4 regions of the Bacillus sp. BC08 genome follow, and region 4 is predicted to be linked to each of the others. Evidence: riboswitches for the same ligand, from Rfam matches in the RefSeq annotation. Region 4 holds a riboswitch; each other region holds the start of a gene.
What was found. A riboswitch is a leader RNA that binds a small molecule or an ion and turns the genes downstream of it on or off. The one in region 4 is predicted to bind S-adenosylmethionine.

Region 1: another riboswitch for S-adenosylmethionine. It lies ahead of ACXVYO_RS03075 (methionine ABC transporter ATP-binding protein); the one in region 4 lies ahead of ACXVYO_RS10505 (methionine ABC transporter ATP-binding protein).
Region 2: another riboswitch for S-adenosylmethionine. It lies ahead of ACXVYO_RS13215 (ECF-type riboflavin transporter substrate-binding protein); the one in region 4 lies ahead of ACXVYO_RS10505 (methionine ABC transporter ATP-binding protein).
Region 3: another riboswitch for S-adenosylmethionine. It lies ahead of mtnW (2,3-diketo-5-methylthiopentyl-1-phosphate enolase); the one in region 4 lies ahead of ACXVYO_RS10505 (methionine ABC transporter ATP-binding protein).

What each region holds. Positions count from the first base shown of each region.
Region 1 is NZ_JBTGPA010000018.1:170,756-173,868, forward strand. Features, by position in the region: gene ACXVYO_RS03065 (thioredoxin family protein) at 1-288, shown strand, start outside; gene ACXVYO_RS03070 (hypothetical protein) at 443-787, shown strand; SAM riboswitch class I at 913-1,020, shown strand; gene ACXVYO_RS03075 (methionine ABC transporter ATP-binding protein) at 1,201-2,226, shown strand; gene ACXVYO_RS03080 (methionine ABC transporter permease) at 2,219-2,884, shown strand; gene metQ (methionine ABC transporter substrate-binding lipoprotein MetQ) at 2,908-3,113, shown strand, end outside.
Region 2 is NZ_JBTGPA010000031.1:491,359-494,471, reverse strand. Features, by position in the region: gene ACXVYO_RS13225 (macrolide family glycosyltransferase) at 1-460, shown strand, start outside; gene ACXVYO_RS13220 (aspartate/glutamate racemase family protein) at 510-1,193, opposite strand; SAM riboswitch class I at 1,344-1,459, shown strand; gene ACXVYO_RS13215 (ECF-type riboflavin transporter substrate-binding protein) at 1,599-2,147, shown strand; gene ACXVYO_RS13210 (ABC transporter ATP-binding protein) at 2,158-3,113, shown strand, end outside.
Region 3 is NZ_JBTGPA010000035.1:763,455-766,567, reverse strand. Features, by position in the region: gene ACXVYO_RS22195 (aminotransferase class I/II-fold pyridoxal phosphate-dependent enzyme) at 5-1,183, shown strand; SAM riboswitch class I at 1,248-1,353, shown strand; gene mtnW (2,3-diketo-5-methylthiopentyl-1-phosphate enolase) at 1,418-2,662, shown strand; gene ACXVYO_RS22185 (2-hydroxy-3-keto-5-methylthiopentenyl-1-phosphate phosphatase) at 2,659-3,113, shown strand, end outside.
Region 4 is NZ_JBTGPA010000030.1:177,753-180,865, reverse strand. Features, by position in the region: gene ACXVYO_RS10510 (cysteine hydrolase family protein) at 224-787, opposite strand; SAM riboswitch class I at 1,183-1,288, shown strand; gene ACXVYO_RS10505 (methionine ABC transporter ATP-binding protein) at 1,412-2,431, shown strand; gene ACXVYO_RS10500 (methionine ABC transporter permease) at 2,421-3,086, shown strand; gene ACXVYO_RS10495 (MetQ/NlpA family ABC transporter substrate-binding protein) at 3,108-3,113, shown strand, end outside.

The sequences.
Region 1 (3,113 bases), on a different contig from region 4:
ACAGGAGCCGAAGCAACAGCCTTAATAGAGAACGAAGAAAAAACAGTGTTATATGTATATACTCCAATGTGTGGAACATGCCAATTAGCAAAAAAGATGTTAACTGTCGTTGAGATGACAATTGAAGATTTGAAAATTGGAATGTTAGATTTAAATTATGCTCCGCATTTAGCGAAAGAGTATGGAATCGAAAGTGTGCCGTGTTTACTTGTTTTTGAAAATGGGACACTTATGAAGAAGATATATGCATTTCATTCGGTTGAATATTTATATACGGAATTAAAGTAGGCGGCAAAGTTTTTGCCGCCTCGACATATTTCTTGGGAAATATGTCGAGATGCAGGGTGGTTACAGTATTTGTCGAGCGAAAGTAACAGGATTGCTCTTTAGTAAGAGGGAATGGTATGTGTAATAGAAAGTGATATGAAGGATGTGATTCAAGGTGAAATTATATTCTTTGCTGCAATCATTTGTAAATTACGCTAATGGTCAATATCATTTAGAGCCGCTTTTAAGACAAGGAGAAAAAACTGTTAATTTCCGCTTTGGAGATGAAAGTTGTTCGTTACAAATTTCAAGAGATTATATAGAACTGCTACATGAGGAAATAGGGACGGAGCAAATTGTTTGTGTAGATGAAGAAGATGTAAAACAATTGGTAAACGGCAATGTACGATTGCAAATGTTAATGAACGATGGACGTGTACAATATTCGGGAACATATCGAACGATGCTATTAGTCGAATCGATGTTTCACATATGTAAACCGATGTCAGTAGGGGCTTGAAATTCTGAAGGTTCATTTTTTACGAAAATTTCTGTTGACATGGTGTGTGGATATTGATACAATTCAATTCATAAAATATAGACAATTTCATAAATTACAAATCAGACGAAAATGTAATCTGATTTCTCTTATCAAGAGAGGTGGAGGGACTGTGCCCTGTGAAGCCCGGCAACCGTCAACTTATGTTGAAATGGTGCCAATTCCTGCAAAGCAAATGCTTTGAGAGATGAGAGAGAGGGATAATGCTGTTATATACGCACATAAACCTTTCTGCTTCTCTAAAGCAGAAAGGTTTTTTTATTGTTTGAATGTGGAGGACATTCAAATAATAAAAGTAGTGATACCGGTGGACTACACGCATCAAAAATAAAAAATTGCGGAGTCGACCCAAATAAAAAAAGGGGTGATACACCATGATTCTATTAGAGAATGTAAAGAAAATATATAAAGCAAAAAGCGGTGATGTCACTGCTGTAGATAATGCCAATTTAAAAATAGACAAAGGTGAAATCTTTGGTGTTATCGGATATAGTGGCGCTGGGAAAAGTTCTTTAATCAGATTATTCAATCAGTTAGAGAAACCAACTTCTGGCCAAATTACAATTGCAAATCGCGTGATTTCAGCGATTACAGGAAGTGAACTTCGTAAAGCAAGGCAAGAAATCGGAATGATTTTTCAGCATTTCAACTTACTTTGGTCACGAACTGTACGCGAAAATATCGAGTTCCCGCTTGAAATTGCAGGTGTTGATAAGGCGAAGAGAAGAAGACGCGTGGATGAGTTAATTCATCTTGTTGGATTAGAAGGAAGAGGAGATGCGTATCCATCTCAGCTGAGCGGAGGACAAAAGCAACGTGTTGGTATTGCAAGAGCGTTAGCTAACAATCCGCAAGTGCTTTTATGTGATGAAGCGACGTCAGCTCTTGATCCAGAAACCACAGATCAAATTTTAGATTTATTATTAGATATTAATAAGCGTCTCGGTTTAACAATTGTACTTATTACACATGAGATGCACGTGATTCGAAAGATTTGTAATCGAGTGGCGGTAATGGAGAAAGGGAAGATTGTAGAAACGGGTCCAGTACTTGATGTATTCCGTAATCCACAGCAAGATATTACAAAACGATTTGTAAAGCAATTAACAGATTCTGAAGATACAAATGAAACGATTGAAAGTTTAATTGAAAAATATCCAGATGGTAAAGTAGTTCGTTTGCAGTTTATCGGTGAAGCTGTAGAAAGACCAGTACTTCAAAGATTAATGCAACGTAGTGATATAGAAGTTAGCATTTTGCAAGGAAATATCGCACAAACGAATGACGGTTCTTACGGTAGTTTAGTTGTTCATTTAAATGGTGAGGAAACAGCGATTCAGCAAGCAATAGAGGGAATACATCAAGATCAAGTAGAGCTGGAGGTGATTGCACATGGATAAGTTACTGGCAAATGTTGATTGGAATCAAATGTTAGAAGCAACTGGTGAAACGTTATATATGACGGCAATCGCAGCTCTTGCCACATTTGTTTTAGGACTCATTTTAGGATTGTTACTTTTTATGACAGCGAAAGATAATTTATGGGAAAACAAGACGGTTAACACAGCGATTGGAGCGTTCGTAAACATTTTCCGTTCGATACCGTTTATTATTTTAATCATTTTATTAATCCCATTCACAAAGATTTTGCTTGGAACAATTCTTGGAGCAAGTGCAGCATTGCCGGCTTTAATTATTGGAGCGGCACCGTTTTACGCGAGAATGGTTGAAATCGCACTTCGCGAAATTGATAAAGGTGTAATTGAAGCTTCAAAAGCAATGGGAGCAAAAACAAGCACAATTATTTTGAAAGTATTAATTCCAGAATCGTTACCAGCATTAGTATCTGGCATTACAGTTACGACAATTGCTTTAGTAGGCTATACAGCAATGGCGGGAGTTGTTGGTGCTGGTGGCCTTGGAACACTTGCATATTTAGAAGGATTCCAACGAGGAAATAACGATGTAACAATCGTTGCTACAATTTGTGTATTACTGGTTGTATTTTTCATTCAGTGGATTGGTGATCGTGTAACGGTTCGAATAGATAAACGATAATAAAAAACGGGAGGATGTTTCAAATGAAAAAATTATTACTTACAGCACTTATTTCAACTTCAATTTTTGGGTTAGCTGCTTGTGGCGGGAAAGATAAAGATGAAAAGAAATTAGTTGTGGGGGCTTCTAACGTACCGCACGCTGAAATTTTAGAAAAGGCAAAGCCGTTACTTGAGAAAAAAGGAATTGAGTTAGAAGTGAAAAAATTCCAAGATTACGTGTTGCCAAA
Region 2 (3,113 bases), on a different contig from region 4:
ACCTTTTTTTAATACTTGCATTGATACTTTCTCAGATTTTGATGGAATAGTTATAATGGCAATTGGTGATAGAAATGATCGTTCTAAAATTAAGAAAGCGCCAGACAATTTTATAATTGCTTCATACGTACCCCAATCAGAAATATTAAATGAAGCAGATGTTTTTATTACACATGGCGGTATGAATAGTGTGCACGATGCTATTTATTTTAATGTCCCATTTGTCATAATTCCACATGATAAAGACCAACCAATGATAGCACAAAGATTAACTGAGCTGGAAGCAGCACATAGATTATTGAAAGAGCATGTTAATGTGCAAACTCTAAATGAAGCGGTAATAGATGCTCTTTCAAATGAAAAGTATAAACATGGTATACGAAAACTGAATGATAGTTTTTTAGAATGTGGTGGTTCAAAAGAAGCAATCAAAGTTATTACATCTCTTTTAAATAAATAGTTTGGACAATATAAAAGCATAGAGGCTTAACCTTTATGCTTTTATATTATTATCCTGCAAACTGCACAGCAGTATTTGCATGTATAAAAGCAGTATCAAAAACAGGTACAGTAAGGTCGTTTTGAGAAATAAGCAAAGGAATTTCAGTACATCCTAGCAATATACCTTCTGCACCATTTTGAATTAATGATTTTGTAATTTGTAATAGTTTTTCTTTTGATGATTCTGAAATAATCCCTTTACTTAATTCATTTAAAATAACATAATGAATAAAATCTCTCTCCTCTTTAATAGGGGTGATTGTCTCAATGTTATAGTTCGCTAGACGTGATTTGTAGAAGTCTTGTTCCATCGTTTGCCTCGTTCCTAATAGTCCAATACGTTTTATATTGTGTTCTACTATTTCTTTAGCACTTACATCACCGATGTGAAGGAATGGTATTGATATTTCCCGTTCTACTTCTTCAGCAAATAAATGGACCGTATTGGAACACATTAATAAACATTCAGCCCCGGACTTTTCAACTTTTTTTGCAACTGTTACTAATTCGTTTTTCACTTCTTCATATTGATGATTTTGTAATAAAGTAGTTACCTCACCAAAATCCATGCTATATAAAACAAGCTTTGCATTTTGATCGTATTGAGAGAGTGTAAGTGTATTAATATGTTTATAGTATAACGATGTAGATTCCCAACTTAGTCCACCAATTAAACCAATTACTTTCATCATACATTCCTCCCGAAACAATTGTGAGTTCATTATTTCATAATTCCGATAAGAATACAATGATTTAAATGTATCATTTAACAAAAAATAAAAATAATCAGAAAAGTATTGAAATTTATTCTTCTTAGTGCCATAATACGAATTACAAATTAATACTTATCCAGAGAGGTGGAGGGAACGGCCCTATGAAACCTCAGCAACCCCTAAGTACATTTATAGGAAGGTGCTAATTCCGCAGAGGACACGATGTGTTTTTTGGAAGATAAGGGGATTCTTGAACGTGAAAGAAAATGACCTCTTATATAAGAGGTCATTTTTTGTTGTATAGAAAGGGAGTGTCGATGCATAATTCATTTTTAAAATAAATATAGAGTAATTAAAGTTGACTAATATGAGAGGGGAATTGTAATGAACAAATTATCAACGAAGTTAGTAGTGGCAATCGGAATTGGAGCAGCATTATACGGGATATTAGGACTTTGGGGATTTTCAATTGCACCAAATACATTTATTAAACCTGCATTAGCTATTTTAACTGTTTTTGGAGCGTTATTTGGCCCTGTGGCAGGACTATTAATAGGACTTATCGGTCATACTGTAACGGATACAATCGCTGGTTGGGGTATTTGGTGGGGATGGGTTATTAGTTCAGGTATTATCGGATTTGCAATGGGACTCATTCAAAAAAGAGCTGGCTTTAGTGTGAAAAACGGGACGTATAATAAGGGGAATATTTCTTATTTAGCTATTGCGGGGTTACTTGGTATTGTCATTGCTATTACATTTGCTGGTGCATTCGATATTATTGTGATGGGAGAACCGTTTGACAAAATTGTTATACAAGTATTAGGAGCAACAATTGCGGATGTTATTGTATTTTTAGTACTTGGGTTACCAATTACAATAGGTCTAGCTAAGTCTAATAAGAAACATACACATTTAAAAATTGAAAAGTAGGGATGTTAACATGCAACCAGTTATTTCTTTTGAACAATTTAGCTTTCAATATGAGCATGCGGCGCAGTCTACTGTAAAAGACATTACTTTTCATATATATCCTGGGGAAAAAGTATTAATTGCTGGACGTAGTGGTTCAGGGAAGTCAACGTTAGCTCATTGTATCAATGGGCTAATCCCGTTTTCTTATGGGGGGAGTAGCACTGGAAATATTTTAATTGCCGGAAAAGACCCAAGGAAAGGGAGTATTTTTGAACAGAGTAAACAGGTAGGAACAATTTTGCAAGATCAAGATGCTCAATTTATTGGTCTTACAGTAGAAGAAGATGTAGCATTTTATTTAGAAAATGAATGTGTAAATCAAAACACTATGAAAAAAATTGTTTCAGACTCATTAAAAAAGGTAAAGCTGCATTCTTTTCATAAACAAAGTCCACATGAATTATCAGGAGGTCAAAAACAAACTGTTTCTCTAGCAGGTTTGTTAACAACGAATGCCGATATATTATTATTTGATGAACCTTTAGCGAATTTAGATCCAGTAAGTAGCTTACATACAATAGAACTTATTAAAGATATACATAGACAATATAATAAAACAATTGTAATTATTGAACATCGTATAGAAGAAATGTTAAATCTGGATTTAGATAAAATCATTTTAATGGATGAAGGGGAAATTGTTACGATAGGCACTCCAGAAGAGATTTTAACGTCAAATATATTACCATCTATCGGCTTAAGAGAACCTATGTACATAGAAGGATTAAAGAGATTACCTTTTGATAGTAATAATGCTGGAATATATCCATTTGAAAATCTTCAAAGAGACAGTGTAAGTAGCGCAATAAATGAGTGGATGGAGAAGCAAGTTTTTTGTAAAAGCACTCCTACCAACAAAGAATTATTAAAAGTAGAAAATTTATCGTTCTCCTATCCTAATAAACAAAAAGTATTAGACAATGT
Region 3 (3,113 bases), on a different contig from region 4:
AAGTATGAAATTATTTCAACCTTCTGAGATAGTAACATCATTGCCAACACAATTTTTCGCTTCACTTGTTGCAAAAGTTAACAAAGTCGTAGCAGCTGGTCACGATGTTATTAATCTAGGTCAAGGTAATCCAGATCAACCAACACCGCAGCATATCGTAAAAGCTTTACAAGATGCTGCTGAAAAAACCATTCATCATAAATATCCGCCATTTCGCGGACATGAAAGTTTAAAAGAAGCCGTGGCAACATTCTATCAACGTGAATATGATGTAGTAGTAAATCCCAAAACAGAAGTTGCTATTTTGTTTGGCGGAAAGGCTGGATTAGTAGAATTACCAGTTTGTTTTACAAACCCTGGTGATACTATTCTCGTTCCAGATCCAGGCTATCCAGATTATTTATCAGGAGTTGCTTTAGCAAAAGCACAATTTGAAACAATGCCGCTACTGGCAGAAAATAATTTTTTACCAGATTATACGAAAATTGATGACTCTATTGCGAAACAAGCAAAATTAATGTTTTTAAACTATCCAAATAATCCTACTGGTGCTACTGCATCAAAAGAGTTCTTTGAAGAAACCATTCATTTTGCTAATGAACATAACATATTAGTTGTTCATGATTTTGCTTACGGTGCCATTGGATTTGATGGTCAAAAACCTGTTAGTTTCTTGCAAGCAGACGGTGCCAAAGATACAGGAATTGAAATTTATACTCTATCGAAAACTTTCAATATGGCTGGGTGGCGTATCGCTTTTGCAGTAGGAAATGAAAGTGTCATTGAAACCATTAACTTATTACAAGATCATATGTACGTTAGTATTTTTGGTGCAGTTCAAGATGCTGCCCGCGAAGCACTATTAAGTTCACAGTCTTGCGTAATAGACCTTGTAAATAGTTACGAATCTCGAAGGAACGCTCTTATTTCAGCTTGTCACTCAATTGGTTGGAATGTAGACATTCCAACCGGCTCATTCTTTGCATGGCTTCCAGTACCAGAAGGTTATACATCTGAGCAATTTTCTGATATTTTACTAGAAAAAGCACACGTTGCAGTTGCTCCTGGTGTTGGATTTGGTGAACATGGGGAAGGCTATGTCCGCGTGGGTCTCTTGCATACAGAAGATAGATTACGAGAAGCCATTAAGCGAATTGATAAATTAAATTTTTTCAAAAAGTAATTGACAACATGAAAAATATCTGACAAAATTCAGTTATCTTAAAAATTTAAACATTTCTAAATACTTCTTATCAAGAGCAGGTGGAGGGACGAGCCCGACGAAACCCGGCAACCGATCTACAATTGTAGACACGGTGCTAATTCTCGCAGCATTACGCTGACAGATAAGGAGCTGGTTGTAAAAAAACCTCTCCTTAGCTGAGAGGTTTTTTTATTTAACTAGGAGGGTATAACAATGAGCGGAATTATAGCGACATATTTAATCCATGATGATTCACATAACTTAGAAAAAAAAGCTGAGCAAATTGCACTCGGTTTAACAATTGGCTCTTGGACACATTTGCCACACTTATTGCAAGAACAATTAAAACAGCATAAAGGCAACGTCATTCATGTTGAGGAATTAGCTGATCAAGAACATATCAATTCGTATTTACGTAAAAAAGTAAAACGCGGGATTATTAAAATCGAATATCCATTATTAAATTTCAGTCCAGATTTACCAGCAATTTTAACAACTACATTCGGAAAGCTATCACTTGATGGCGAAGTGAAATTAATTGACTTAACTTTTTCAGACGAGTTAAAAAAACATTTTTCTGGCCCAAAGTTCGGCATAGATGGTATTCGAAACCTTTTACAAGTGCATGAGCGTCCTCTTTTAATGAGTATTTTTAAAGGGATGATTGGACGAAATATTGGGTATTTAAAAACGCAATTACGCGATCAAGCAAGTGGTGGTGTAGATATAGTAAAAGATGATGAGATATTATTTGAGAATACATTAACACCACTTACGAAACGCATCGCATCTGGAAAAGAAGTTTTACAATCCGTATATGAAACATACGGGCATAAAACGTTATATGCCGTAAATTTAACAGGACGAACTTTTGATTTAAAAGAAAATGCGAAGCGTGCAGTGCAAGCTGGCGCTGATATTCTATTATTTAACGTATTTGCTTACGGACTAGATGTACTACAATCACTAGCAGAAGATGATGAAATCCCAGTTCCCATTATGGCACACCCTGCTGTAAGTGGCGCTTACTCAGCATCCAAGTTATATGGAGTTTCATCTTCATTATTACTCGGAAAGCTATTACGTTATGCTGGAGCTGACTTTTCATTATTCCCATCTCCATACGGAAGTGTTGCACTAGAAAAAGAGGAAGCTCTTGCTATCTCAAAATATTTAACTGAAGACGATCCATTTTTCAAGAAGAGTTTTTCTGTTCCGTCTGCTGGTATTCACCCTGGTTTCGTTCCCTTTATTGTGCGAGATTTCGGTAAAGATGTTGTTATTAATGCTGGCGGCGGGATACATGGACATCCGAATGGGGCGCAAGGCGGCGGGAAAGCTTTCCGTACTGCAATTGATGCTACTTTGCAAAATACACCACTCCATGAAGTAGATGACATAAATTTGCATAGTGCACTACAAATATGGGGAAATCCTTCTCATGGGGTGAAATTATGAGTATTCAAGTATTTTGTGATTTCGATGGCACGATTACAAATAATGATAACATTATGTCCATTATGGAAAAATTTGCACCACCAGAAGCCGAAGAAGTAAAGAATAGAATTTTATCACAAGAGCTGTCTATTCAAGAAGGTGTTTCTCAATTATTTCAATTAATACCTACTAGTCTACACGATAATATGATTCAATTTTTAATAGAAACTGCTGAAATACGTAATGGTTTTCATGAATTTATACAATTTGTAAATGAAAATGACATTTCTTTTTACGTTATATCAGGTGGAATGGATTTCTTCGTCTATCCACTCTTACATGGAATCATTCCAAAAGAGCAAATTTACTGTAATGAAACAGACTTTTCAAGTGAATTCATTACCGTTAAATGGCCTCACCCTTGTGATCATCAATGTCAAAATCATTGCGGATTATGTAAATCATCTTTAAT
Region 4 (3,113 bases):
TTTTTGATGGGAGAAACTAGTTCTGATTACCATATATTACTATTTAGTGATTAGAACTAGCTAAACCCTATTAATATCGGGATAAACATGTAAATAGAAACAAAACAACGAGAAAATTTGACTTATTAGTCATATTTTTTAGTATTCATTTTAAGGATTTCCTGTATAATACAATTTGAAAGAAAATCTATGGTTTGACAAGAAACACTCTTTTCGGTTTTGCTCACTGAAGGGAGTGTTTTTTTGTAGCCAAAAACTCCTCTGTACTCATTACATTTGCATATACTCCATTTAAACTAGCCAAAATTGTGTTATGAATATAAACGGCTGGTATCGTAGCATTCTTAAAAGAAAGATCTTTTGTCGCACAAGCATCATGTATAACGGTACATGGAAAGCCGAAATCAAAAGCAGCCCTTACGGTAGCATCAATACACATATGAGTCATCATCCCGCATATGACGACATGCTCAATAGCTAAACGTTGTAATTGTTCTAGAAGATCAGTGTCCCGAAAACTATTTGGATAATGTTTGAGTATAACGGTTTCTTCTCTAAGTGGGCGTACGCTTTCATGAATATGTACACCTTCTGTATTGGGTAGGAAAAAAGTAGCGTCATCTTTAATTGCTACATGTTGGATATGAAAAATAGGTTCATTTTTCGTTCTAAAGAATTGTAGTAGCTGACTAGCATATTCGCTTGCTTCTACTGGATTACGCAATTCCATTTTTCCATGTGGAAAATAATCATTTTGAATATCAACGAGTAAAAGAGCTGTTTTCATATATTTATCTTCCTCCGATTTCATATTCAAATAATGGTATTCAATTTATCCGACATTAACGGGCAGTAAAACTCCCACCTCAAAATTCGGCTGGAGCAAAGAAGTTAGGTGGGAGATCAACTGTCCGTAAATGTCCGATTGGTTCAACTAATAATCAGTGGGGGATGAACAAAACCCCCACTGATTATAGTTTCACTTTATAGAGGGGATTCTCCTTTTAAAAAATATGAGGGAGGAGAATTTAACATAACTTTAAAAATCACTATTGTATTGTGAATTTTTTTATTTGAAAATTTTAATAGAGAAATAATTAATATTTTTCTAAAAAATTTATTGACTCTTATTATTCTGAGTTCTATAATGAGAATTAATTAAACGACAATTAAATCGATACATTCTTATCCAGAGAGGTGGAGGGACTGGCCCTACGATACCTCAGCAACGGGTTTTTTAATACCGTGCTAACTCCAGCAAGCCTATGAAAGGCTTGGAAGATGAGAAGATGTGAACGAGTACATATAAGTGCTCTCCTTCTTATCTTTATGGTTGATAAGAAGGAGAGCACTTTTTATTTTACCTCGAAAGCTCTACTTCAAGTTTTTACAGCATATAGGAGGGGGAAAAATGATTTCTTTTAACAACGTAAGTAAAGTATATGAATCAGGTGGGCAATCTGTTCATGCGGTGGAGGACGTAACATTATCAGTTGAGAAGGGCGAAATTTTTGGCATTATCGGTTTTAGTGGCGCTGGAAAGAGTACGTTATTACGCCTAGTAAATATGTTAGAGAGACCGACAGCAGGAACGATTTCAATAGATGATAAAGATATTACATTATTATCGACGAAAGAATTACGGAAGCTAAGACAAAGAATCGGGATGATTTTTCAAAGTTTTAATTTATTTAATTCAAGAACAGTGTTTGGAAATATTGCTTATCCATTAAAATTAGCGAAAGTACCAAAGGATGAGATAAAAGAAAGAGTAAATGAACTGTTGAAGTTTGTAGGGTTAGAAGATAAAGCAAACTATTATCCAGAGCAACTATCAGGCGGACAAAAGCAGCGGGTTGGTATTGCAAGAGCACTTGCAACATCACCGGATATCCTTATATGTGATGAGGCAACATCAGCTTTAGATCCAGAAACAACGACAGAGATATTAAACTTATTAAAGAAAGTAAATCGAGAATACAATGTAACAATTCTACTCATTACACATGAAATGCATGTTGTGAAGGAAATTTGTCACCGTGTAGCTGTAATGGAGAAGGGAAAAGTTATTGAAGAAGGAAAACTGTTTGACGTTTTCACACAACCGAAAACAAAGACGACTCAAAACTTTGTACGCTCTATTATTAATGATCATTTACCGGAAAGTGTTCTAGGTAAAATTCAAAATGGTGGACAGATTTATCGCTTAACATTTACGGGTGAAGAGACAGGGCAGCCAGTACTATCATATATCGCGAAAAATTATAACGTCGATGTAAACGTACTGTATGGAAATATTATTGAACTCCAAAATGTGCTATTTGGAAATCTTCTTGTAGAATTGCAAGGTGAACAGAAGGAAATTCAAAAAGCATTACAACATCTACGACTGCAAGTGCAGCTGAAGGAGGTAGAAGCTCATGCGAGTTGATTGGAGTATATTTTGGCCCCGCATAGTAGATGCGACGGGGGATACCCTCTTAATGGTAATTGTAACCCTTATATTCGCCATAATTCTTGGTATACCTCTAGGTTTACTATTATATGTAACGAGAAAAGGAAACTTTTTAGAAAACAAATGGGTCTTTTCTATTCTTAATATCATTATTAACACAATTCGTCCGGTTCCATTTATTATCTTCTTAGTAGCTTTAAGCCCACTAACAAGAAGTGTTATCGGAACGACGATTGGAACAGCAGCAGCAATCTTTCCGATGACGTTAGTTGCATCAATCGGTATTGCTAGAATGGTTGAAACAAATCTTGTTTCAGTTCCAAAGGGAGTCATTGAAGCAGCACAAGCAATGGGGGCTTCACCAATTAGAATTGTTTTTGAAATTCTTGTACCAGAAGCGTTAGCACCATTGATCTTAGGGGTTACATTTATGACAGTTGGTTTAATTGAATTTTCTGCAGTTGCTGGGCTTGTCGGTGGTGGCGGTCTTGGTGACTTAGCAATGACATATGGTTATCAACGTTTTGATACATCAGTTATGTTCGTAACGGTCGTTTTACTTATTATTCTCGTACAGGTAGCTCAGAACTTAGGAAACTACTTTGCGAAAGTCTTTTTACGCAGATCATAAAAAGGAAGAGGGGAAAAGAAAATGAAG